3 regions of the Pseudomonas sp. FP2309 genome follow, and region 1 is predicted to be linked to each of the others. Evidence: predicted binding sites of a transcription regulator. Region 1 holds the regulator's gene; each other region holds the start of a gene.
What was found. The regulator FliA, encoded in region 1, starts transcription of late flagellar genes. The targets are predictions, from matches to a motif close to CTAAAGTTTNNNNNNNNNNNGCCGNTAA.
Positions count from the first base shown of each region.

Region 2: a site for FliA is predicted at 2,839-2,866, ahead of PSH59_RS17175 (methyl-accepting chemotaxis protein). Genes of this name have one in related genera too.
Region 3: a site for FliA is predicted at 4,093-4,120, ahead of PSH59_RS15255 (methyl-accepting chemotaxis protein). Genes of this name have one in related genera too.

Region 1 is NZ_CP117439.1:3,934,408-3,941,895, forward strand. It holds gene PSH59_RS17995 (flagellar motor protein) at 1-253, opposite strand, end outside; gene PSH59_RS18000 (chemotaxis response regulator protein-glutamate methylesterase) at 253-1,386, opposite strand; gene PSH59_RS18005 (chemotaxis protein CheA) at 1,435-3,678, opposite strand; gene PSH59_RS18010 (protein phosphatase CheZ) at 3,690-4,478, opposite strand; gene PSH59_RS18015 (chemotaxis response regulator CheY) at 4,497-4,871, opposite strand; gene fliA (RNA polymerase sigma factor FliA) at 5,041-5,781, opposite strand; gene fleN (flagellar synthesis regulator FleN) at 5,778-6,611, opposite strand; gene flhF (flagellar biosynthesis protein FlhF) at 6,718-7,488, opposite strand, start outside.
Region 2 is NZ_CP117439.1:3,742,693-3,750,180, reverse strand. It holds gene PSH59_RS17195 (MFS transporter) at 1-720, opposite strand, end outside; gene PSH59_RS17190 (FadR/GntR family transcriptional regulator) at 1,068-1,778, shown strand; gene PSH59_RS17185 (tRNA (adenine(22)-N(1))-methyltransferase TrmK) at 1,792-2,484, shown strand; gene PSH59_RS17180 (DUF3144 domain-containing protein) at 2,524-2,814, shown strand; gene PSH59_RS17175 (methyl-accepting chemotaxis protein) at 3,136-5,193, shown strand; partial or broken gene PSH59_RS17170 (transposase) at 5,406-5,871, shown strand; gene PSH59_RS17165 (OPT family oligopeptide transporter) at 6,290-7,488, shown strand, end outside.
Region 3 is NZ_CP117439.1:3,354,826-3,362,313, forward strand. It holds gene PSH59_RS15240 (hypothetical protein) at 154-351, opposite strand; gene PSH59_RS15245 (aromatic alcohol reductase) at 551-1,489, opposite strand; gene PSH59_RS15250 (helix-turn-helix domain-containing protein) at 1,586-2,044, shown strand; gene PSH59_RS15255 (methyl-accepting chemotaxis protein) at 2,381-4,003, opposite strand; tRNA gene PSH59_RS15260 (tRNA-Ser) at 4,778-4,868, opposite strand; gene PSH59_RS15265 (Bax inhibitor-1/YccA family protein) at 5,021-5,692, shown strand; gene murB (UDP-N-acetylmuramate dehydrogenase) at 5,754-6,773, opposite strand; gene PSH59_RS15275 (low molecular weight protein-tyrosine-phosphatase) at 6,770-7,234, opposite strand; gene kdsB (3-deoxy-manno-octulosonate cytidylyltransferase) at 7,234-7,488, opposite strand, start outside.

The sequences.
Region 1 (7,488 bases):
TCCAGTTGACGACACGGTCGATGCCGCCCGCCAGGTCCACGCGCGGCGGGAAAATGATCCAGATCACAATCTGCATCGCACGCTTGAACGAACTCATCGGCGATTGCAGCAAGGCGGCGCCCACGGTGCCGCCAATCACAATCAGTGCCGCCGGGCCGTTGGCCAGGGCGCCAAGGTGGCCGCCCTCCAAGTAGTTGCCGCCAATGATCGCGACAAACGCCATGATGATGCCGATCAGGCTCAACACATCCATCAGAGGCAGGCCTCCACCAGATGCTTGCCGATATCGTCCAGGCTGTAGATGGCGTCGGCCAGATCAGCTTTGACGATCGCCATGGGCATGCCATAGATCACGCAGCTGGCTTCGTCCTGGGCCCAGATCGCACTGCCGCCCTGCTTGAGCAGGCGCGCGCCTTCGCGGCCGTCGGCACCCATGCCGGTGAGCACCACCGCCAGAACTTTGTCGCCGTAAGACTTGGCTGCCGAACCGAAGGTGATGTCCACACACGGTTTGTAGTTCAGGCGCTCATCGCCCGGCAGGATTTTGATCGCGCCACGCCCGTCAACCATCATCTGCTTGCCACCGGGGGCCAGCAGCGCCAGGCCAGGGCGCAGGATGTCGCCGTCCTCGGCTTCCTTGACGCTGATGCGGCACAGCTTGTCCAGACGCTCGGCAAACGCCTTGGTAAAGGCCGCAGGCATGTGCTGGATCAACACGATCGGCGCCGGAAAGTTGGCCGGCAACTGGGTCAACACCCGCTGCAACGCCACTGGGCCACCGGTGGAGGTGCCGATGGCGACCAGCTTGTAGGCCTTGCGCTTGGGTGCCGGCGAATGCGCGGCAGCAGGCGCGGCGGCGCGTACCGGCGGCGCGGCAGGCCGTGCAAGCGGTGCTGGCGCCGGGCGGCCGAACGTGGAACCGGTGGGCGCAGCAGGTGCCGCCACCGGTGCCGGAGTGGGCGCCGGCGCACTGAACAAGCTGCGACGATTACTGCGGGAAATGCTGTGGACTTTCTCGCACAGCAGTTGCTTGACCTTCTCGGGATTGCGCGAGATGTCTTCGAAATTTTTCGGCAGGAAGTCCACCGCCCCCGCGTCCAGCGCATCGAGGGTCACTCGGGCGCCTTCGTGGGTCAGCGAGGAAAACATCAAAACCGGGGTCGGGCAGCGTTGCATGATGTGCCGAACTGCCGTGATGCCATCCATCATCGGCATCTCGTAGTCCATGGTGATCACATCCGGCTTGAGCGCAATGGCTTGATCAATCGCCTCTTTGCCGTTGGTGGCCGTACCGACCACCTGGATGCTTGGATCGGCGGAAAGAATTTCCGAGACGCGGCGGCGGAAGAAACCTGAATCGTCCACCACCAGGACCTTGACTGCCATAAACACTCCGTTAGGTGGGGCAGGCTTTACCGCCCTGCCCCACCAGAATCAAATACGCCGAGCGGCGTAACGCTTGAGCATGCTCGGAACATCGAGAATCAGCGCGATCCGACCGTCACCGGTGATGGTCGCACCCGACATGCCCGGGGTTCCCTGCAGCATTTTGCCCAAAGGCTTGATGACCACTTCTTCCTGACCCACCAGTTGATCGACGACAAAGCCGATACGCTGGGTGCCCACCGAGAGAATCACCACATGGCCTTCGTGCTGCTCCTCATGGGCGGCCGATGCAACCAGCCAGCGCTTGAGGTAGAACAGGGGCAATGCCTTGTCGCGTACGATCACCACTTCCTGGCCGTCCACCACGTTGGTGCGCGACAGGTCGAGGTGGAAGATTTCGTTGACGTTGACCAGTGGGAAGGCGAAGGCCTGGTTGCCCAGCATCACCATCAGGGTCGGCATGATCGCCAAGGTCAACGGCACCTTGATCACGATCTTCGAGCCCTGGCCCTTGGTCGAGTAGATATTGATCGAGCCGTTGAGCTGGCTGATCTTGGTCTTCACCACGTCCATGCCCACGCCACGGCCCGACACGTCGGAGATCTCGGTCTTGGTCGAGAAGCCAGGGGCGAAGATCAGGTTGTAGCACTCGGTGTCGGTCAGGCGATCGGCAGCGTCCTTGTCCATCACGCCACGCTTGACCGCGATATTGCGCAGAATGGCCGGGTCCATGCCTTTGCCGTCATCGGTGATCGACAGCAGGATGTGGTCGCCCTCCTGCTCCGCCGCCAGAATCACTTTGCCGCCGCGGGACTTGCCCGAGGCTTCGCGCTCTTCCGGGGTTTCCACGCCGTGGTCGACGGCGTTGCGCACCAAGTGGACCAGCGGGTCGGCCAGGGCCTCGACAAGGTTTTTGTCGAGGTCGGTTTCTTCACCCACCAGTTCCAGGTTGATCTCTTTCTTCAGTTGACGCGCCAGGTCACGAACCAGACGCGGGAAGCGGCCGAAGACTTTCTTGATCGGCTGCATCCGCGTTTTCATCACCGCGGTTTGCAGGTCGGCGGTGACCACGTCGAGGTTCGACACGGCCTTTTGCATGGCTTCATCGCCACTGCTCAAGCCCAGGCGCACCAGGCGGTTACGCACCAGTACCAGTTCGCCGACCATGTTCATGATGTCGTCCAGACGCGCGGTATCGACCCGCACGGTGGTTTCGGCTTCACTGGCCGGTTTGTCCGCAGCCGGTGCAGCGGCTGCGGCGGCACGCGCCGGCGCCGGCGCTGCTGCCGGGGCAGCCGCAGGTTTGGCGGCGGCGGCAGGCGCAGCGGCTTTGGCCGGGGCAGCCGCTTTAGCGGCAGCCGGGGCTGCTGTGGCGACGGCGCCGGTCGCAGGCACCTCGCTGAACTTGCCCTTGCCGTGCAAATCGTCCAGCAGGGCTTCGAATTCGTGATCGGTGATCAGACCATCACCGGCAGGCGCTGCACTGGCGGCAGGCGCTGCGGCGGTAGCGGTGGCCGCGACTGCCGGCAGGGCGTCGGCAGCAAACGTGCCTTTGCCATGCAGTTGGTCGAGCAACGCTTCGAATTCGTCATCGGTGATGTCAGTGCTGACAGGCGCGGCAGGCACCTGCTCACCGGCCGGCGCAGCTGCGACCGGCGCCACCGCATCGGCGGCGAACTGGCCTTTGCCGTGCAATTGGTCGAGCAGCGACTCGAACTCTGCGTCGGTGATGTCTTCGCTGGTCGGCTCCACTGCCGGGGCAACGGCGGCAGGCGCTTCGGCTTCGGCCTTGACGGCGCTGAGGGAGTTGAGCAGCTGCTCGAACTCGCTGTCCGTGACGTCCGCTTCAGGCTCGGCCACCGGCTCAGGCGCCGCTTCAACCACCGGCGCTGCCGTGGTGTCCGCAGGCTCTGCATAGCGTGCCAGGGCCGCGAGCAGTTCCGGCGTTGCCGCGGTGATCGGGGCACGTTCACGCACCTCGCTGAACATGCCGTTGACCGCATCCAGTGCTTCGAGAATCACGTCCATCAACTCCGAATCAACGTGACGCTCACCCTTGCGCAGGATGTCGAACACGTTCTCGGCGATGTGGCAGCACTCCACCAGCTCATGGAGCTGGAGGAAGCCGGCGCCCCCTTTTACAGTGTGAAAACCGCGAAAAATTGCATTGAGCAGGTTCGCATCATCCGGACGGCTTTCCAGCTCGACCAGTTGTTCGGACAGTTGCTCTAAAATTTCGCCGGCCTCTACAAGGAAATCCTGAAGGATCTCTTCATCGGCGCCGAAGCTCATGTGGGTGCTCCTTAGAAGCCTAAACTGGATAACAGGTCATCTACGTCATCCTGACCTGACACAACGTCTTCACGTTTATCGGCATGAATCTGCGGACCTTCACCCTTGGCGAGATGTTTTTGTGGATCTTTTTCCGAGAGGATCGCTTCGCGGTCATGTTCGATGCCGGCAAAACGGTCAACCTGGCCTGCCATAAGCACCAGTTTGAGCAGGTTGCTCTCCACTTCGGTGACCAGTTGAGTCACACGCTTGATCACCTGACCGGTGAGGTCCTGGTAATCCTGGGCCAGCAAAATATCGTTGAGATTGCTGGACACCGTGCGGTTGTCCTGCTCGCTGCGCGACAAAAACCCTTCAACCCGACGTGCCAGCTCACGAAACTCTTCAGCTCCCACTTCCCGGCGCATGAAGCGGCCCCAGTCGTTGCTCAGGGCCTGGGCTTCAGTGGCCATGCCGTTGACCAGGGGCGTGGCGTTTTCCACCAGGTCCATGGTGCGGTTGGCCGCCGCCTCAGTCAGCCTGACCACATAGGACAGGCGTTCGGTGGCATCAGTAATCTGCGAGATTTCTTCGGCCTGGGGCATGTGCGGGTCAATCTGAAAATTGACAATTGCACTGTGCAGCTCGCGTGTGAGCTTGCCCACTTCCTGGTACAGGCCGCGGTCACGGGTCTGGTTGAGCTCATGGATCAACTGCACCGCGTCGCCGAAATGGCCTTTTTCAAGGCTGTCGACCAACTGGTGAGCATGCTTTTTCAGGGTTGACTCAAAGTCTCCCAGTGTCGTTTCTTTATGCTCCATAGCTCCCCCGCGATGGCATTAGCCGTGGATGCGTTCGAAGATTTTTTCGATCTTCTCTTTCAAGGCCAATGCAGTGAATGGCTTGACCACGTAACCGTTAACCCCGGCTTGGGCGGCTTCGATGATCTGCTCACGCTTGGCTTCGGCGGTGACCATCAACACAGGCAGGCTGCGAAGTTTCTCGTCGGCGCGCACGTGGCGCAGCAGGTCGATGCCAGTCATGCCCGGCATGTTCCAGTCGGTTACCAGAAAGTCGATGCTCCCGCTGTTGAGGATCGGAATCGCCGTAAGGCCGTCATCCGCCTCGACCGTGTTTGTGAACCCAAGGTCACGCAACAGGTTTTTTATGATCCGCCGCATCGTTGAGAAGTCATCAACGATGAGGATTTTCATGTTCTTGTCCAATTCGACCTCCAAGCAGTCTTAAACGCGCCCAGCACCTGGACGCGCCATTTCAATCAACAGGCATTACACAAAAAGGACTGCCGGGGGCACCACGAGCCGAACCCGCGACGGTCAATCACCGTCGCGGTATCGCTTTGCAGTGTCCCCACACTGCCTGTCAGCGCGCTCGCCACTCTCCCAAACGCCCCCGCAAGCGGGCGGCGCACTGGCTGTGTAACTGGCTGACCCGCGATTCGCTGACCCCCAGGACCTCACCGATTTCCTTGAGGTTCAGCTCTTCGTCGTAGTACAGCGCCAATACCAGTCGCTCACGCTCAGGCAAATTGGCAATCGCGTCAGCCAACGCCCCCTGGAAGCGTTCATCCTCCAGGTCGCGCGCCGGCTCCATGTGAGTACTCGCGCCGTCCTCGTGCAACCCTTCGTGTTCGCCGTCCTGCAACAGGTCGTCGAAACTGAACAGGCGGCTGCCCAAGGTATCGTTCAAAATCCCGTAATAATCGTCGAGACTCAATTGGAGTTCGGCCGCAACTTCGTGATCTTTAGCGTCGCGACCGGTTTTTGCTTCAATTGCGCGAATTGCGTCACTGACCATACGTGTATTGCGGTGCACCGAACGGGGCGCCCAGTCACCCTTGCGCACTTCATCGAGCATGGCGCCACGGATACGGATACCCGCATACGTCTCGAAACTCGCACCCTTGCTCGCGTCGTATTTGGTCGACACTTCGAGCAGACCGATCATGCCGGCCTGGATCAGGTCTTCGACCTGGACGCTGGCGGGCAGGCGAGCCAGCAGGTGATAAGCGATGCGTTTGACCAGTGGCGCATAACGCTCGATCAACTCACCCTGACTGTCACGGGCAGACTTCTTGTAGGCGTTATAGCCGTTCGCTGTCATAGCACGGGTCCTGCGCTCGTCTGATGTACCAATCGCTCGACGAAAAACTCCAGATGCCCCCGTGGGTTGGCGGGCAACGGCCAGGTATCGACCTTCTGAGCAATAGCCTTGAACGCCAATGCGCACTTGGAACGAGGGAACGCTTCGTAGACTGCACGCTGCTTTTGCACAGCCTTGCGCACACACTCGTCGTAGGGCACTGCACCAACGTATTGTAGGGCGACATCGAGAAAGCGGTCCGTGACCTTGGTCAACTTGGCGAACAGGTTGCGCCCTTCCTGCGGGCTCTGGGCCATGTTGGCCAGCACGCGGAAGCGGTTCATGCCGTAGTCACGGTTAAGCAGTTTGATCAGGGCGTAGGCGTCGGTGATCGAGGTGGGCTCATCGCAGACCACCAGTAGCACTTCCTGCGCCGCGCGCACGAAGCTGACCACGGACTCGCCGATCCCGGCGGCGGTGTCGATCACCAGCACGTCGAGGTTGTCGCCGATATCACTGAAGGCCTGAATCAGACCGGCATGCTGCGCCGGGCTCAGGTGCACCATGCTCTGGGTGCCGGACGCGGCCGGCACGATGCGGATACCGCCAGGGCCCTGCAGCAGCACATCGCGCAGTTCACAGCGCCCCTCGATCACATCGGCAAGGGTGTGTTTGGGCGTCAGCCCCAGCAGAACGTCGACGTTCGCCAGCCCCAGGTCAGCATCCAGCAGCATGACGCGACGGCCAAGCTCTGCCAGGGCCAGGGACAAATTCACTGACACGTTAGTTTTCCCGACGCCACCTTTGCCGCCGGTCACCGCGATCACCTGTACGGGATGCATGCTGCCCATTTTATTTCTTTACCTTGTCTTGCTTAGACGCAGGCTACATGGCTTGGCCGCTTGAATCGCTTGCAGACCATCAATGTAGGTACATTTCACGGTGTTCATCCTGACTTCAACCGACCCGTTTGGCGGGGTTGTGGTAGAGGTCGGCGAACATATCGGCCATCGCTTCCTCGCTAGGCTCTTCTTGCATTTGCACGCTCACTGCGCGGCTGACCAACTGATGACGGCGCGGCAGATGCAGGTCATCCGGAATCCGCGGGCCATCGGTCAGGTAGGCAACCGGCAGTTCATGGCTGATCGCCAGGCTCAACACTTCGCCCAGGCTGGCGGTTTCATCCAGTTTAGTCAGGATGCAACCGGCCAGGCCGCAGCGCTTGTAGCTGTGATAAGCAGCGGTAAGAACCTGTTTCTGGCTGGTGGTTGCAAGCACCAGGTAATTTTTCGACTTGATGCCACGCCCGGCCAGGCTTTCCAGCTGCATGCGCAACGCCGGATCGCTGGCTTGCAGGCCCGCGGTATCGATCAACACCACGCGCTTGCGCAACAGCGGATCGAGGGCGTTGGCCAGGGATTGGCCCGGGTCGACGTGGGTCACCGGCACATTGAGGATGCGCCCCAGAGTCTTGAGCTGCTCCTGGGCACCGATGCGGTAGCTGTCCATGCTCACCAACGCAATGTTATGGGCGCCGTATTTGAGCACATAACGGGCGGCCAGCTTGGCCAGGGTGGTGGTCTTGCCCATGCCGGCAGGGCCGACCATGGCGATCACACCGCCCTCTTCCAGGGGTTCGACTTCCGGGGTGGCGATCATCCGCGCCAGATGGGCCAGCAACATGCGCCAGGCCTGGCGAGGCTCTTCGATTTCGGTGGTCAGGGCCAG
Region 2 (7,488 bases), 190 kb from region 1:
CAGTGCCTCACGCTGGCGTTGTTCCTCGTCGATAGCGCCGACGAGGGCGTCCTGTTCTTCGCGGGTCATCCATTTGGCATCGTGGGGTTTGGAGTCGAGCCAGAACCATACAAAAAAGCCGATCACCACCGAGGCCAGGCCTTCGATGGCGAACATCCATTGCCAGCCGTGAAAACCAAAGCCTTCGATCTGCAACAGCGCCCCTGACAGCGGGCCCGAGATCAACGAGGCGACTGCCGAACCACTGAGGAAGATCGCGATGGCTTTGCCGCGCTCCACGCCAGGCAACCAGCGCGTGAAGTAGTAGATCACTCCCGGAAAGAAGCCGGCTTCGGCTACGCCCAGCAGAAAACGCAGGATGTAGAAGTGGGTTTCGTTCTGGATGAAGGCCATCAGCGTGGCGACGATGCCCCAGGTGAACATGATGCGGGTCAGCCAGATCCGCGCGCCGACCTTTTGCAGCAGCATGTTGGAGGGCACTTCGAACAGGGCATACCCGATGAAGAACAACCCGGCGCCAAAGCCGTAGGCCGCGGCGCCGATGCCCAGGTCATGTTCCATGTGCGTGCGCACAAAGCCGATATTGACCCGGTCGATGTAGTTGAGGATGAACATGATCACGAACAGTGGAAGCACATGGCTCTTCACTTTGCGCACGGCGCGCGCAAGGACCGGATCACTGCTTGAAGCGGCAGGTGCATGGCGTGTAGGGCTCACCATTGAAAAACTCCCCTTGATTATTTTTATGCGGGTTTGTGCGTCTTGTTGATAGACATCATACAAGTGCTTTTCTTGGGTTCGCAATCCAGGACAGGCGGTTTTTATTTTTATAAGGCTGGGGAGTAGCTGGATGATTCGGTTATTTGCCTTTATTTACTGGGTTTTTTGGATGTTGTTGGGCCATTGAAGTCACAGTAGGTGCCGCAAGCTGAGCCCTGTGAGGCTCGCCAAAAAAGGTCGATAAAGATTGGTTGTCATACAAGTTAAAGGTTTGCGCAATCCACCCTGCGTTGCCCTTGCGCAGGGTGTTAAGCTCCCCGCCAGCCCAGTCCCGTGGACCTGTAGCAATGCCCATTGAAAGCTCGCCTCCTGTGCGTAGACGTTCCAACAACCTGGCCCAAGGCGTGGTCGACGCCTTGACCCAGCGCATCCTGCTGGGTCAACTCAAGCCCGGTGAGAAACTGCCCTCGGAATCCACCATCGTGCTGGAGCACGGCGTAAGCCGGACGGTGGTGCGTGAGGCGCTGTCCAAGTTGCAGGCATCGGGACTGGTGGAGACGCGTCACGGCATCGGCACCTTTGTATTGGCGCAACAGGCCCGGCAAGGCTTGCGCCTGCATGTCGACACGGTCGCCAGCGTGCGCAACATGCTTGAGTTGCGCCTTGGCCTGGAGGTGCAAGCGGTGGCGCTGGCCGCGCTGCGCCGCACCGACGTGCAACTGGCCCACATGCGCCAGGCGCTGGACGACTACCAGGCGTCCCTGGTCAACAACGACAGTTGTGTGGAGGAGGACAAGCGCTTTCATCAGTTGATCGCCGAAGCCACCGGCAATACATTCTTCAGCGAAATCATGCAGCACTTGGGCAATGCGATGATTCCACGTGCCCAGGTCAAGAGTGACGAGCGCGGTGGCGCCGATTTTGCCCAGCTCGGGCAGTTGGCGAGCCGCGAACATGAGGCGATCTTCAACGCGATCAAGCGCCAGGACCCGGACGCGGCTCGGGCCGCCATGGTGTTGCATCTGACCAACAGCCGGGATCGGTTTTCCGGGGAATGATAAGGACCACAGGTTGAACGAACACTCCTTGTCCACGCGCCTTGAGCGCGTGGCAGCGCACGTGCCCCATGGCGCGCGGCTGGCCGATATCGGCTCGGACCATGCCTACCTGCCGGTGGCGCTGCTGCGCCGCGGCGCGATCGAGGCGGCGGTGGCGGGGGAGGTGGCGACCACGCCGTTCCAGGCGGCCGAGCGCACCGTGCGTGACAACGGCCTGGAACAGCAGATCACGGTGCGCCTGGCCAATGGCTTGGCGGCCATCGCACCGGCAGACCGGATTACCGCGATCAGCCTGTGCGGCATGGGCGGCGAGACGATCCGCGACATCCTTGACGCCGGCAAGGCCTGCCTGAACGGGGTTGAACGCCTGATCCTGCAACCCAACGGCGGCGAGCAACCGCTGCGCGTCTGGTTGATGAACAACGGTTACCGCATCGTCAGCGAAGAGCTGCTGCGCGAGAACCGGTTTTTCTATGAAATCATCGTCGCCGAGCGCGCTGAACCGGTGTTGTACAGCGCCGAGCAACTCTACTTCGGCCCGCTCCTGATGCAGGCCCGCAGCCCGGCATTTTTGGCCAAGTGGCAGCGGGCATTGCGCCTGCGACAAAAGACCCTGGCCGGTTTCGCGCAGGCGCAGACGGTGCCCGACGCCAAGCGGCAAGCGATCATTCGGCAGATTCGCTGGATCACCGCGCTGCTGGCTTGATACCCGTTCATTCAACCATCATCACTCTGGAGCCCCGCCATGGCAGACGCCACCGACCAAGCGTTCTACGACCGCGCCGATGCGCACATCGAACTGTCGAACGAACAACTTAAAACCTTCGACAACCTCGGCCAGGTCAGCGCCTCAATGATGTTCGGCACCACCCGCTTCAACGCCTGGGCCCTGGCGCGCAACTTCAAGTCCGGCGAGCACATGGCCGCAGAGCGCGAAGCGATGCTCAAGTATTGCTGCGATCAGTACCGGATGATGCTGGAAGACAACCTGGACGATCACATCAATCATTTTGCTCAGTACATGCAGGTCAAATAGGCGCGGGTGTTTTTGATCAGCCCTTCAAGTTTGTTCGGTTCGCGGCCGATAGATGGCTGTGATTGAGAGCCTTTTGAAATGCGTGTTGGGCAAGCGTCTGCGGCGGTTACAGCTTATCGGCCGCCCTTGAGTGCTTTTGCCCCATTTTCGCGCACACAACTGGCTCCATTACCGTGCCGCCCGCCCTGTTTCGGGGCCCTGGGCCAGCGGCCCGTATCTTGCTAGAGCCAGCCTAATCAATGACATGGCATTTTGCCGTTAGTCATTTCAAGGCTTGGCCCGCTGTTTAATCGAGTGGGTTGTTTGAGGGAGTAGTCGGACATGCACAGCTTGTTAACACCCGGTATCCGCCTGCTCGGACGTTTCGGATTCGCACGTAAATTTCAGATCCTGTTCTTCCTCTTCATGTTGCCGCTGGCCGGCAGCCTGTGGATGATCGGCCAGGACTATCGCGAGAAATTGAACGTGATCGCCAGCGAACAATCCGGCGTGCGCCAGTTGCTGGCGCTCGATACGCTGGACGTTCAACTGAGCGTACAGCGCAACCTGGCGGCGCGCTGGAAAGCGGTCGACCTGCTGCGCGAGCCCACCCCGGCGGCCAAGGCCGCGATGAGTGCGGTGGACGCCAATTACCCGCAGATCGAGCAAAGCCTGCAGGCCCTGAGCGAGACGCTCAAGGCGCAACAGGCCAGCGCGGAGATCCTGTCGCGCTTCCAAAGCCTGCAAGCGGCGGTCAAAGGGATGGACACCCAGTCGCTGCGCACCGTGGGCTGGTGGCCGGACGGGTACGACCGCTTCACCTCGGCGCTCAGTGCCGCGCAGGCGTTGCGCGAGCAGATCGCCCTGGACACCGGGCTGATCCTCGACCCGTGGCTGGAAACCTATCTGATGATGCAGATCTCCACGCAACAGACGTCCGACCTGATCGAGCGCATCGGCCGCATGGCCAGTGTCGGGCAGTCGTCCATTGCCTCGGGGCAGTTCACCCTGCAAAGCCGTTTGCAATTGCGTGACCTGCGTGGCCGCATCGGCGATGCGCGTGACCAGTTGATCAAAGCCGCCGCTTCGCTCAAAGCCAAGCCATACGCAGGCATGGAGCCCTGGACTGCAAAGTACGACAGTGGCCTGCAGGTGCTGGATAACGAACTCAAAGTGCTCGACGACGGTGTGTTCGGCGGCACGATCAAGCTCGACACCGCCGCGTTCGACCGCAGTGTCGACGCCATGCTCGGCGGCCTGAGCGCGCTGCGCAACCAGTCGTTGAACTCGTTGAACGATCGCCTGAGTTATTACCACGATCGCTTGCTCCAACAGTTCATCCCCGTGGCGGCGACCTTCAGCCTGCTGGCGCTGGCTGCGCTGTACCTGTTTATGTGCCTGGAAGCCTCCATCCGCCGCAGCGCCGGTGGCATCACGACGCTGGCCGAGTCCCTGCGCGACGGCAACCTGTGTGTGGAGGTGGAGGTGCAAGGGCGTGACGAACTCGCGGTGATCAGTAAGGCGCTGAACGTGGCGGTGGTGCAATTGCGCACCAGCCTGCTGGGCGTCAACCATGAGACCCAGCAGTTGGGTTCAGCCGTGCTCACCCTCAATTCTCAATCGGGCAGCACCCTCAGCGAAGTGGAAGACCAGCAACACCAGATCAGCCAGATCGCCGCCGCCGCCACCCAGTTGGCCGCGACTTCCATGGGCGTTGCTCGAAGCTGCGAACAGGCGTCCGGCAGTGCCCAGCAAACACGGCGCATCGCTGAAGACAGCAGCCGCGACAGCCAACGCACCACGGCCAGCATCCAGCAACTCAACCAACGCCTCACCGACACCGCCGATGCGTTGCAGCAAGTGAGTCAGCAGGGCCAGCAGATTCAATCGGTGGTCGACACCATTCGCGGCATCGCGGAACAGACCAACTTGCTGGCGCTTAACGCCGCCATCGAAGCGGCGCGCGCCGGTGAGCAGGGGCGTGGCTTTGCGGTGGTGGCCGATGAAGTGCGCAGCCTGTCACAACGCACCCAGGCCTCCACGGCGCAGATCGCCAGCACCGTCGACAGCCTGCGTGCAACGGTCAGCCAGGCAGTCACCCTGATGGGCGTCGCGTGCGAGCAGGCCTTGACCGACGCCGAGTCCGTCACCGGGTTGGGCACGCGTTTGGGCGAGATTGCCGGGGCGGTGCAGAACGTCACCGACACCCTGGCGCAAATCGCCACGGCGGTGGAAGAACAAGCCGCGACGGCCGATGAAGTGAGCGGCAATATCCAGCAGGTCGACCAGGCGGCAGGGCGTTTGCTGGAGGGCGCGCGGGCGGTGAATCGAGCGGCGGACACCCTGAGCAAGGGCAGCCGGGCGTTGAGTGACAACACCGCACGGTTTCGTCTGGGCTGAGGAACGGCTTAACTCACCGTCGGGTTGATAAGGCATTGGGTGACCGCCTCGATCTCTGTGGTGAGCGGCAAGCCCGCTCACAACAACAGTTCAGTTCACCAAAGGGGGCTGACGTTGGAGTCTGGATATATTCGGTCACCACATGACACGGGCGCCTCTCTGGCGGCCAGCTAGCGTCAATGCTCTCCAGACTATTTACGCAGAGCAACGACATGCGCACCCCGCCTCAATCCCATCGACTGCGTCGCGGTCGCTATTCGGAAATCGGCCGCAGTTATCTCATCACCCTGGTGGTTCACCAGCGGCAGCGGCTGTTCACTGACCTGTACCTCGGCCGTCTGCTGGTCGCTGAGTTCCGTCAGGTTCATGAGCTGGGGCTGATTGATTCCCTGGCTTGGGTCATCATGCCCGATCATATTCACTGGTTGTTCGAGCTCAAGCAGCAGAGTTTGGCCGACGTCGTACGTCGTACGACGTACAAAGTCCCACAGCACGCTCACCATCAATCGGCACCTTCGAAGCACCACGCGTGTCTGGCAACCTGGTTATCACGATAGGGCGGTGCGAGCGGAGGAGGACAGTCGCAATATGGCCCGTTACATCATTGCCAACCCGCTGCGGGCGGGTTTGGTGCAGCGCGTGGGGGATTACGCATTGTGGGATGCTGCGTGGCTCTGAACGGGGCTCGCCCGCTGTTCATCGCGACTGAACGCTCCGTGGGTGAGTGATTTATTGCAGTGAGCCCGCTCACTGCAACATGCTCGCTCAGCATAGGTATCGCAGTGACCTCATGGTGTCAGATCGACCCGGTTGCTTGCCCGCAGCTCGCGGTGATGTTCAGTGAAACCGCTGTGGTGAGCGGGCTTGCCCCGCGCTGGGCTGCGAAGCGGCCCCATCAAGCGTACTGCATTCGTCCAGGCGAACCGCGGTGTTGGTTTTAGGGCTGCTGCGCAGCCCGGCGCGGGGCAAGCCCGCTCACCACAACAGGCCTTTTCACAACAAAGCATGCTGACTGGAACAAACCTGAATCAGGAACCTTCGGCCCCCACAGGGCTCACTTGTTAGGTCGCCCTGTTTCACGCCGAAAGGAATCCGCATGCTTTCAGCCTCGCCAGCCATTCCCCAGTACGCCCCCGTAGAACGCGAACTGAGCCTGCGTGCCGTCATCACCGGCACGCTGCTCGGGATTCTGCTCACGCCTTCCAACGTGTACGCCGGACTGAAGATCGGTTGGTCGTTCAACATGTCGATCATTGCCTTGCTGGTGGGGTACGCCATCTGGCAAGGCCTGGCCAGGCGTTCGTCCGCGCAACTGCCGTGGACGTTGCATGAAAGCAATATCAACCAGACCGTCGCTTCGGCCGCCGCGTCGATTATCTCCGGCGGGTTGGTGGCGCCGATTCCGGCCTACACGCTGTTGACCGGTAATCAGCTGGATGCGCTGCCGATGATCGCCTGGGTGTTCTCGGTGAGCTTTCTGGGGATCTGGATCGCCTGGTACCTGCGCCCCTCACTGCTCAATGACAAGGCGCTGAAATTTCCCGAAGGCATGGCCACGCTGGAAACCCTGCTGCACATCTACAACCACGGCCGCGAAGCCGCGACACGCTTGAAGGTGCTGCTCAGCGCCGCGTTGCTGTCCGGGGGGGTGAAGTGGGTGGACACGTTCATGTGGGCCTTCCCGCGCTGGTCGCCGTCGGCCGCGTTGGAGCGCCTGACCTTTACCGCCGATCCGTCGCTGTTGCTGCTGGGGTTCGGCGGCATTATCGGTATTCGGGTGGGCCTCACGCTGCTGCTCGGCGCGTTGCTCGCCTGGGGTGGACTGGGGCCGTGGCTGCTGGCACAGCACCTGGTGACGTTGCCGGCGGGCAGCAGCGGCCCGCAATTTGCCGCGTTGGTGGAGTGGCTGCTGTGGCCGGGTGTGAGCCTGATGGTGTGTTCCACGCTGGCCTCGTTGGCGATTCGATTGTGGGCCTTGCGCACCGCCACCAAGGCCACGGGCGGTGCGCTCTGGGGGTGGCCCAAGCCTGGGCCTGCCGCCGGTTTTATGCTGGCGATCGGTTTGGTGGTGAGCCTGCAAGCGTTGTTGTTCGGCATCAACCTGTGGATGGCGTTGCTGACGATTCCCCTGGCGATCTGCCTGGCCGCCGTTGCCGCGCGCGTGGTGGGCGCCACCGGGATTCCGCCGATCGGCGCCATCGGGCAATTGTCCCAACTGAGCTTCGGCATCGTCGCGCCCGGCCAGGTGCCGATCAACCTGATGAGCGCCAACACCGCCGGCGGCGCGGCCGGTCA
Region 3 (7,488 bases), 580 kb from region 1:
TAATGATGGCATTGCAACCATCAGATCATCCCTATTCTGGGGTAGGGATACTGGAAAACCGGATAGGAAAATCCCTACCCCGAACGCGCGGATCACCCGCACCGTGACAAAAAAAACCCGACTCAATGGCCGGGTCCGATGATCTGAAGCGCGTCAGTTGTCGGGGTGTTCGCTCGCCACGGAATCGGCAGCATCAACGTCCGACATATCCTCTTCGAGAGGCGCCTCGTCGTCAGGTGGCAATGGGATCTTATCCTCATCACGCTTGGGGTCGTGCCCTGTTTCATTGTCTGTGCCGCGTGTTACCGCCTGCTGTGACAGGTTGCCGGGGGCATTCTCATTAATTTCCATGCTGGCTCTCCGCTCTTACGCTCGGGACATCCGCGCTTAAACATGGGAGTGGCAACACCCGGGCGAGTGCCGGGCGGTGGACGAACGGTCCAAAGCAAAGAGCGCCGCGGGGGGGCGAGGCGCTAAGATCAAATCCCATTGCTGCCTGTGGGGTGCAGAAAAGTAAACGACCGGCGAGCGTAGCATCGGAACCGCCAGCTCAAGACGTCAGGTGCGCCCGAGCCCACGCCTCGGCGGTCGTGACTGGAATCGACTGTTGCTCGTTGAAAGTGCCCGCTTTAGGCCACGCCACGCCCTTGCCCTGGGCGAATACCGCGCGGTACTTCTTGATGTGATGCGTTGGGTCTTTCTCCAATTCGTGGAGCAAGTACGGGACCGTCCACACATTACGGGCGAACGGGCGGCCCAGTACTCGCTCAAGAACACTGGCCACCTCTGCGTACGTCACCGTGTCGCCCGACAGATACACAATCTGATTGCGGAACGAGGGTTCGAAGAACACGATTTCTGCGGTCAACATCCCAATGTCTTCCGGCGTCGTGAGCGTCACGCTGTTCTCAAGAGTGCCCAGCGCGTTCACGGTATCGTTTTCAAAATCGACCACGTCGAAAACAGGCTCGAAAAGGAAGCTGGTGAACATGCCTGTGGAGATGATGACCCACTCAGTTTCATCCTGGGCGCGAAGCAATTCACGTACATCAAGCTGCGCATCGAACAGATCCTGAGGGCTGCCTCGGCCGATGACCTCAAAGTCGACGCCAAACTGCCATGGGAAGTAGCGCTTCACACCGGATTTAAGCGCCGCTGTAGCGAGCTTCATCGGCGTCTCCCGGCCTGCAACCATGCCTGCGCAGCCGATAACGGTATCGAAGCGCGCGAACACTTCAGCCAGTTGATCGATTGAATCATTCACCAGATCCGCCGCCACCATTTCGATACCGTGCGCCCGAAGCTCATCGAGCTCGGCCTTTTTATTGGGTACCTGGGTGTTGATGGTCGAATCCCGTAGCAGGACGCTGATGGTGGAACCAGGGGCGCGCGTTGCTACTCGCGCAAGATGCCGCAAAACCGCAAACCCAAGCTCACCAGCGCCTAGAACGAGAATGGATTGGGGGGAACGTCGGGTGACTTCGGTCATGATTTCTCCTGAGATAGGTTGCCTGTAAGATCGATAAATCGTTGCATGATTCGGCGGCGCTCGTAAGAAGGCACACCTGTGATACCGGAGAAAGAAATGACCGATCAGGAGACTCTCAGCCAGGCAGAAGCCATCTGCCGAACGCTCAGGGAAGACGATGATGGGGTCAGACGAGAAGTGCTGGCTCACGCAGGAAGCCGCTGGTCGTTGGGCATCCTGCATGCCCTTGGGGTGTACGGCACCATGCGTCATGCCGAAATAAAAAGGCAGATGACAGGCGTGACCCAGCGGATGCTGACGAAAACGCTACGCTCGCTGGAGCGGGACGGCTTGGTGGCTCGGCGAACATTCGGTGAAATTCCGCCACGCGTCGAGTACGAACTGACGCCGCTGGGCAGGGAACTGTTGATCCGTATGTCGCCTATCTGGACGTGGGTCGTCGAGAACGTGGAGGACTTCCGCAAAGCGCGCGGCATATTCGACAGCCAGGATGACAAGCAACCTGCATGGCAGATACCCACATCGCCTGCATTGGGTTCACAAGTGCCTGACTAGGCGTCGTTTTACAAGAAGTGTGTTTAGGCCGTATCGGGCCCATCTCACTCGCGTGCTGCGTCGGTGACCATCATCACCTCGTTTTGCCAGTTGATCACATGGTGCGGCAGCAATGCCGGTGGGGTTGAGCGCAGTGTTTCGGTTGCCGTTGTTGAATTTGATGGCTGACATTGCCAAACGCCGAAACGCAAAAGCCCCACATTGCGGGGCTTTCGTTTGAATCTTGGCGGGAAACCAGGGGTTGGAACCTTGGGGACGTTGTTAGCGTTCGAAAGTTTCAGATGAGTTTAGAGAGTGAGGGGCGACTCAAACCGGACAAAAACTTCGGACACTTTCTTACAAGCGAAACTGACCTACTTCCTGTTTAAGTCCTATCGCCAACTGGTTCAAATCATTACTGGCGCGCAGAAGATCTTGCACAGAAAGATTGTTTTGCTCAGCCATCTGTGCCGAGCGCTCGACGTTACGAGCGACGTCCTGACTGGCAGCTGTTTGCTCACGTAAGGCCAGCGAAATCTGTTCGACTACCACGAGTACCTGACCAGAGCTTTCGCTAATTTCGGTAATAGCCATACCAGCCGACTCAGCCATTTCTACTCCCTGGCTAACTTCCAACACACCGCTGCGCATACTCTCCACAGTCTCACGGACTCCGAGTTGGATCTTTTCGATCATGCTGGCAATTTCTTTGGTGGATTTACCAGTGTTTTGCGCCAGCAAACGCACCTCATCGGCCACGACTGCAAAGCCGCGGCCTTGCTCACCAGCCCGAGCAGCCTCAATGGCAGCGTTGAGGGCGAGGAGATTAGTTTGATCCGCAATGCCTTGAATGACACTGATAATTGTAGATATCTGCTCAGAATGTTGGCCCAACTCTGACACTTTGGTCGAGGCATGCTGCACGGTTTTCGCGATACCGTTCATGCTGGTTAGGGTGTTCTGGATAACGGTGGATCCATCTGTTGATTGCTGACCAGAGCGATTAGCGAGGCCACCGGCCTCGTTTGCGTTGTTGGAGACATGGTTGATACTTACCGTAAGCTCTTCAACAGTGGCCGCCATCGCGGATGCAGCACTTGATTGTTCGCTTACCGCGCTGGAAAGCTGCTCCGAAGCCCCTGAGATCTTCTGAACGGATTCAATCAATTGACTGGCGGCTTTATTGATCTGCTGGATCATTTCCCGCAAGCGCGTTTGCATGCGATCAAACGCCTTGGGCAGCTCATCGCTGCTGCTAGTATCAATCACGGCGTCCAATCTACCTTCAGCAACCGCTGTCGCCGCGTCTATAGCTACTTGCAGGCGGGCACGCGTGGTGCGGCCTAAAGCATAGGCGAGGATGACCGCCAGAAAGGCAGCAATCAAACCACCGGCCACCAGAATAGTAATCGCGCGATCTTTGGCGTTGTTCATCTCCTGAGTGCGGCTTGCCAGCAGAACGTCTTCCGCCTGCGAAAGTTCTGCAATAATGCCGCGCATGTCATCCATTTTGGCTTTGTCTGCGCCCCTGCTTATGCGCTGATTCAGCGAATCCCCGGAGGTGCCGTTCTGTGTTATTTCACGCCGTTGAGCGATGATCGAATGGACGTCTTCGTCCAGCCAACGCTTTTGTAGCTGCTCCAATGAAGCAAGCCGTTTCTGCTGCTGCGCGTTATCAATCGTCAGTTCTTTGAGCGTCGCAAGACTGCTTGAGAACTCACTTTCACCGACAATCTGGGGTTCGAGAAAGCTGTCCTTGCCGCTGATGACGAAGCCGCGCATGCCGGTCTCAATATTGATCAACTGTTCTAGGGCGACCTGGGACTGACTTAACACGCGATAACTGTGGACGTTGCTATTAATCGCACTGTCTACCTGTCCAAAACCACGGTATGCGCTGATGACAAGGATGCCCAGCAGAACTACGATGGTGGCAAAGCTAAGGTACAGCTTTTGGGAAATACTGAGTTTGCTGTACATATGTATGCACTCGAATGGTGGAGCATCCTTCGCTCGGACGTTTAGTTTTTTAATGCAAAGATCGTATGAGCCGTATCGACTTCATTTTTTTATCGGCAACTACTGCCGTAGCTTTAGCGGCACTCTCAACAGGCATCAATTTGCAAAAGTGCGCTTCAAGACAAAAGTCCGCGCATCATGTCTTGCGTTATTAAACCCGCTGCCATCTGTGCGCAAACAACTGATCGTTCTCACTCCTCCGGAGCATTGGCAGTCGCGTCAATGTGCTTGATATAGGATCACTTGCATTGAGCCGCACCGATTGGATCAAACACATGATCGCCGCCACGGTTTTTCGCCTCTAAAGCTCGTTGCCTCACGTCACACCAGGTCAAAAACCAGAGGACTGCATACAGTCATGGCTTTGCCCAGCATGAACCTTGGTGAAGGCACATACGACTGGCTTGTGCTTCCCAGCAGCGGGATCAGCCCGCGGCGCCGGATGATAGGCGCAATGTCGCAGTTGGCTGAGTACATGGACTCAAGAAGGAGTTACAGCCGGACGCCAGAAGTAGCAAGACGATCGCGCAGAAAGCGTGGTTGTGCTGGGTATCGGATAATTCGCTGGCGCGTTGTTGATCCTGATCGCAGCTAGGTCACCCTTGCGCAAACGGCAATTTGTAAAGATTTGCGGAACTGCCTGAATCATGCGCAAACGATCAGGCGATAGACGACTGCTGCACCAAACCCCAAAAACGCAAAAGCCCCGCAATCGCGGGGCTTTCGTTTGAATCTTGGCGGGAAACCAGGGATTCGAACCCTGGGAACGCTATTAACGTTCGCCGGTTTTCAAGACCGGTGCATTCAACCACTCTGCCAATTTCCCTTGTGCGTCACAGGATTATAGTAAGCCATCCTGTCTCAGCGGGCGCCATAATACCCGAATGAAACACACTGTCAAACTCTCGCCATAGCTTGTTACAGAGCGTCTGTTATGATCTTTGCGACTGAACGTTTCAAAACCGAAGGAGTGTCGCCATGCGCGAACAGAATTACGCAGTGAATGGCAACGCGCAGGCTGAGCAGCTTGAAGTCAGCCGCGTGTTGCGCAACACCTATGGCTTGCTCGCCCTTACCCTCGCATTCAGCGGCGTGATGGCGTTTGTGGCGCAGCAGATGCACGTTGGCTACCCGAATATCTTTGTCGTGCTGATCGGCTTCTATGGTCTGTTCTTCCTGACCAACAAGCTGCGTGACTCGGCCTGGGGTCTGGTCTCGGCGTTTGCCTTGACCGGTTTCATGGGTTTTATCCTCGGCCCGATCCTCAACCGTTACCTCGGCATGGCTGGCGGTGCGGAAGTGGTCAGCTCGGCGTTTGCCATGACGGCGCTGGTGTTTGGTGGTCTGTCGGCCTACGTGCTGATCACTCGTAAGGACATGAGCTTCCTGGGTGGTTTCATCACCGCCGGTTTCTTCGTGTTGCTGGCGGCGGTAGTGGCGGGCATGTTCTTCCAGATCAGCGGTCTGCAACTGGCGATCAGCGCGGGTTTTGTGCTGTTCTCCTCCGTGTGCATCCTGTTCCAGACCAGTGCGATCATCCACGGCGGTGAGCGCAACTACATCATGGCCACCGTGAGCCTGTATGTATCGATCTACAACCTGTTTGTCAGCCTGTTACAGATCTTCGGCATCATGAGCCGTGACGACTGATTGTTAGCCGCATAAAAATGCCCCGTATCGAAAGATGCGGGGCATTTTTGTTTTCAGGGCATCAGTACTTGTTAGGTTCCATTTCCAGCTCGACCTTGAAACGCTCGGCGATGTCCCTTTGGATACGCTCGGCCAGGTTGGCGATGTCGTGCCCGCTGGCGCCGCCATAGTTGACCAACACCAGCGCTTGCAGCTTGTGCACGCCCGCATCGCCTTCGCGAAAGCCTTTCCAGCCGGCCTTGTCGATCAGCCAGCCGGCGGCGAGCTTCATTTGCCCATCCGCCTGAGGATAAGCGACCAGGTCCGGATACAGCGTCTGCAGCTCTTGAGCCAAGTCTTTGCTCACCAGCGGGTTTTTGAAGAAGCTGCCGGCATTGCCCAACACTGCGGGGTCCGGCAGTTTTTCGCGGCGGATGCTGCAGATGGCGCGGCTGACATCGCTCGGCGTCGCCTCGGTGATGCCCTGTCCGGCCAGGCGCTGTTGCACGGGGCCGTAGTCGAGCTTGAGGTGACTGGCGCGGCTCAGGGCAAAGCGCACGCGCAGGATCAGCCAACGCCCGGTTTCGTGCTTGAACAGGCTGTCACGGTAGGCAAAGTTGCACTCTTGCAGGCTGAAGTCCCGCAGCTCACCGGTTTGGCGGTCCAGCGCAGTAAGGCCGGCGAATACGTCCTTGATCTCCACACCGTAGGCGCCGATGTTCTGCATGGGGGCCGCGCCAACGGTGCCCGGGATCAGGCTGAGGTTTTCCAGACCGCAGAAACCCTGCTCCAGGGTCCACAGTACAAACGGGTGCCACGCCTCGCCCGCTTCGGCTTCGACTACCACGTGCTCGCCGTCATCGTGCAGCACGCGAATGCCGGTGCTGGCCATACGTAGCACCAGAGCAGAAATGTCCTGGGTCAGCAGCAGGTTGCTGCCGCCGCCGATCACCAGCAACGGCAACCCCTGCGCCGACGCATAAGCCAGGGCTTCACGTACATCGGCGTCGGTGTGGGCCTCGGCGAACAGCTGCGCACGCACATCCAGGCCAAAGCTGTTGAATGGTTTGAGCGATACCTGCGCAAGCACTTGCAAGGTCATAACCGCCCCTTCAATTCGATTACCAATAAATCACAGGCGCGCTCGATCAGATCCAGGACCCGCTCGAAGCCTTGCTCACCTTCGTAATAAGGATCTGGCACTTCAACCACTTCCGAGGCATAACGACGCAGGAACAAGTCCAGCTCGGCCTTGCCCTGCCCAGGGTGCAGTGCCTTGAGGTTACGCAGGTTGCTGGCGTCCATGGCCAGGATCAGGTCATAGCGCGCAAAGTCGGCGCGGGTCACCTGCTGTGCGCGCTGAGCCGACAAGTCGTAACCGCGCACCAGCGCCGCACGTTGGCTGCGCTGGTCTGGCGGATTGCCGATGTGCCATTCGCCGGTGCCCGCGGAGGCAACTTCGACCTGGCCGGCCAGTCCCGCTTCGCGCAATTTATGGCGCAACACACCTTCGGCAGTGGGCGAGCGGCAGATATTGCCCAGGCAAACGAACAAAACCTCCATCAGGCCCCCAGCAGGCGACGCACGCGCTCAAGGTCTTCAGGGGTGTCAACGCCGGCAGGCGGCGCTTCCAGTGCATCGCCCACGTGGATACGCACGCCGTGCCAAAGCGCACGCAGTTGTTCCAGGGATTCGGTGTTTTCCAGCCAGCATGGGCCCCAGCTGACGAAGTCATGCAGGAATCCGGCGCGATAAGCGTAGATACCGATGTGACGGCGATAGGGCACGCCTTCGGGCAACAGGTCAGGGCGCTTGGC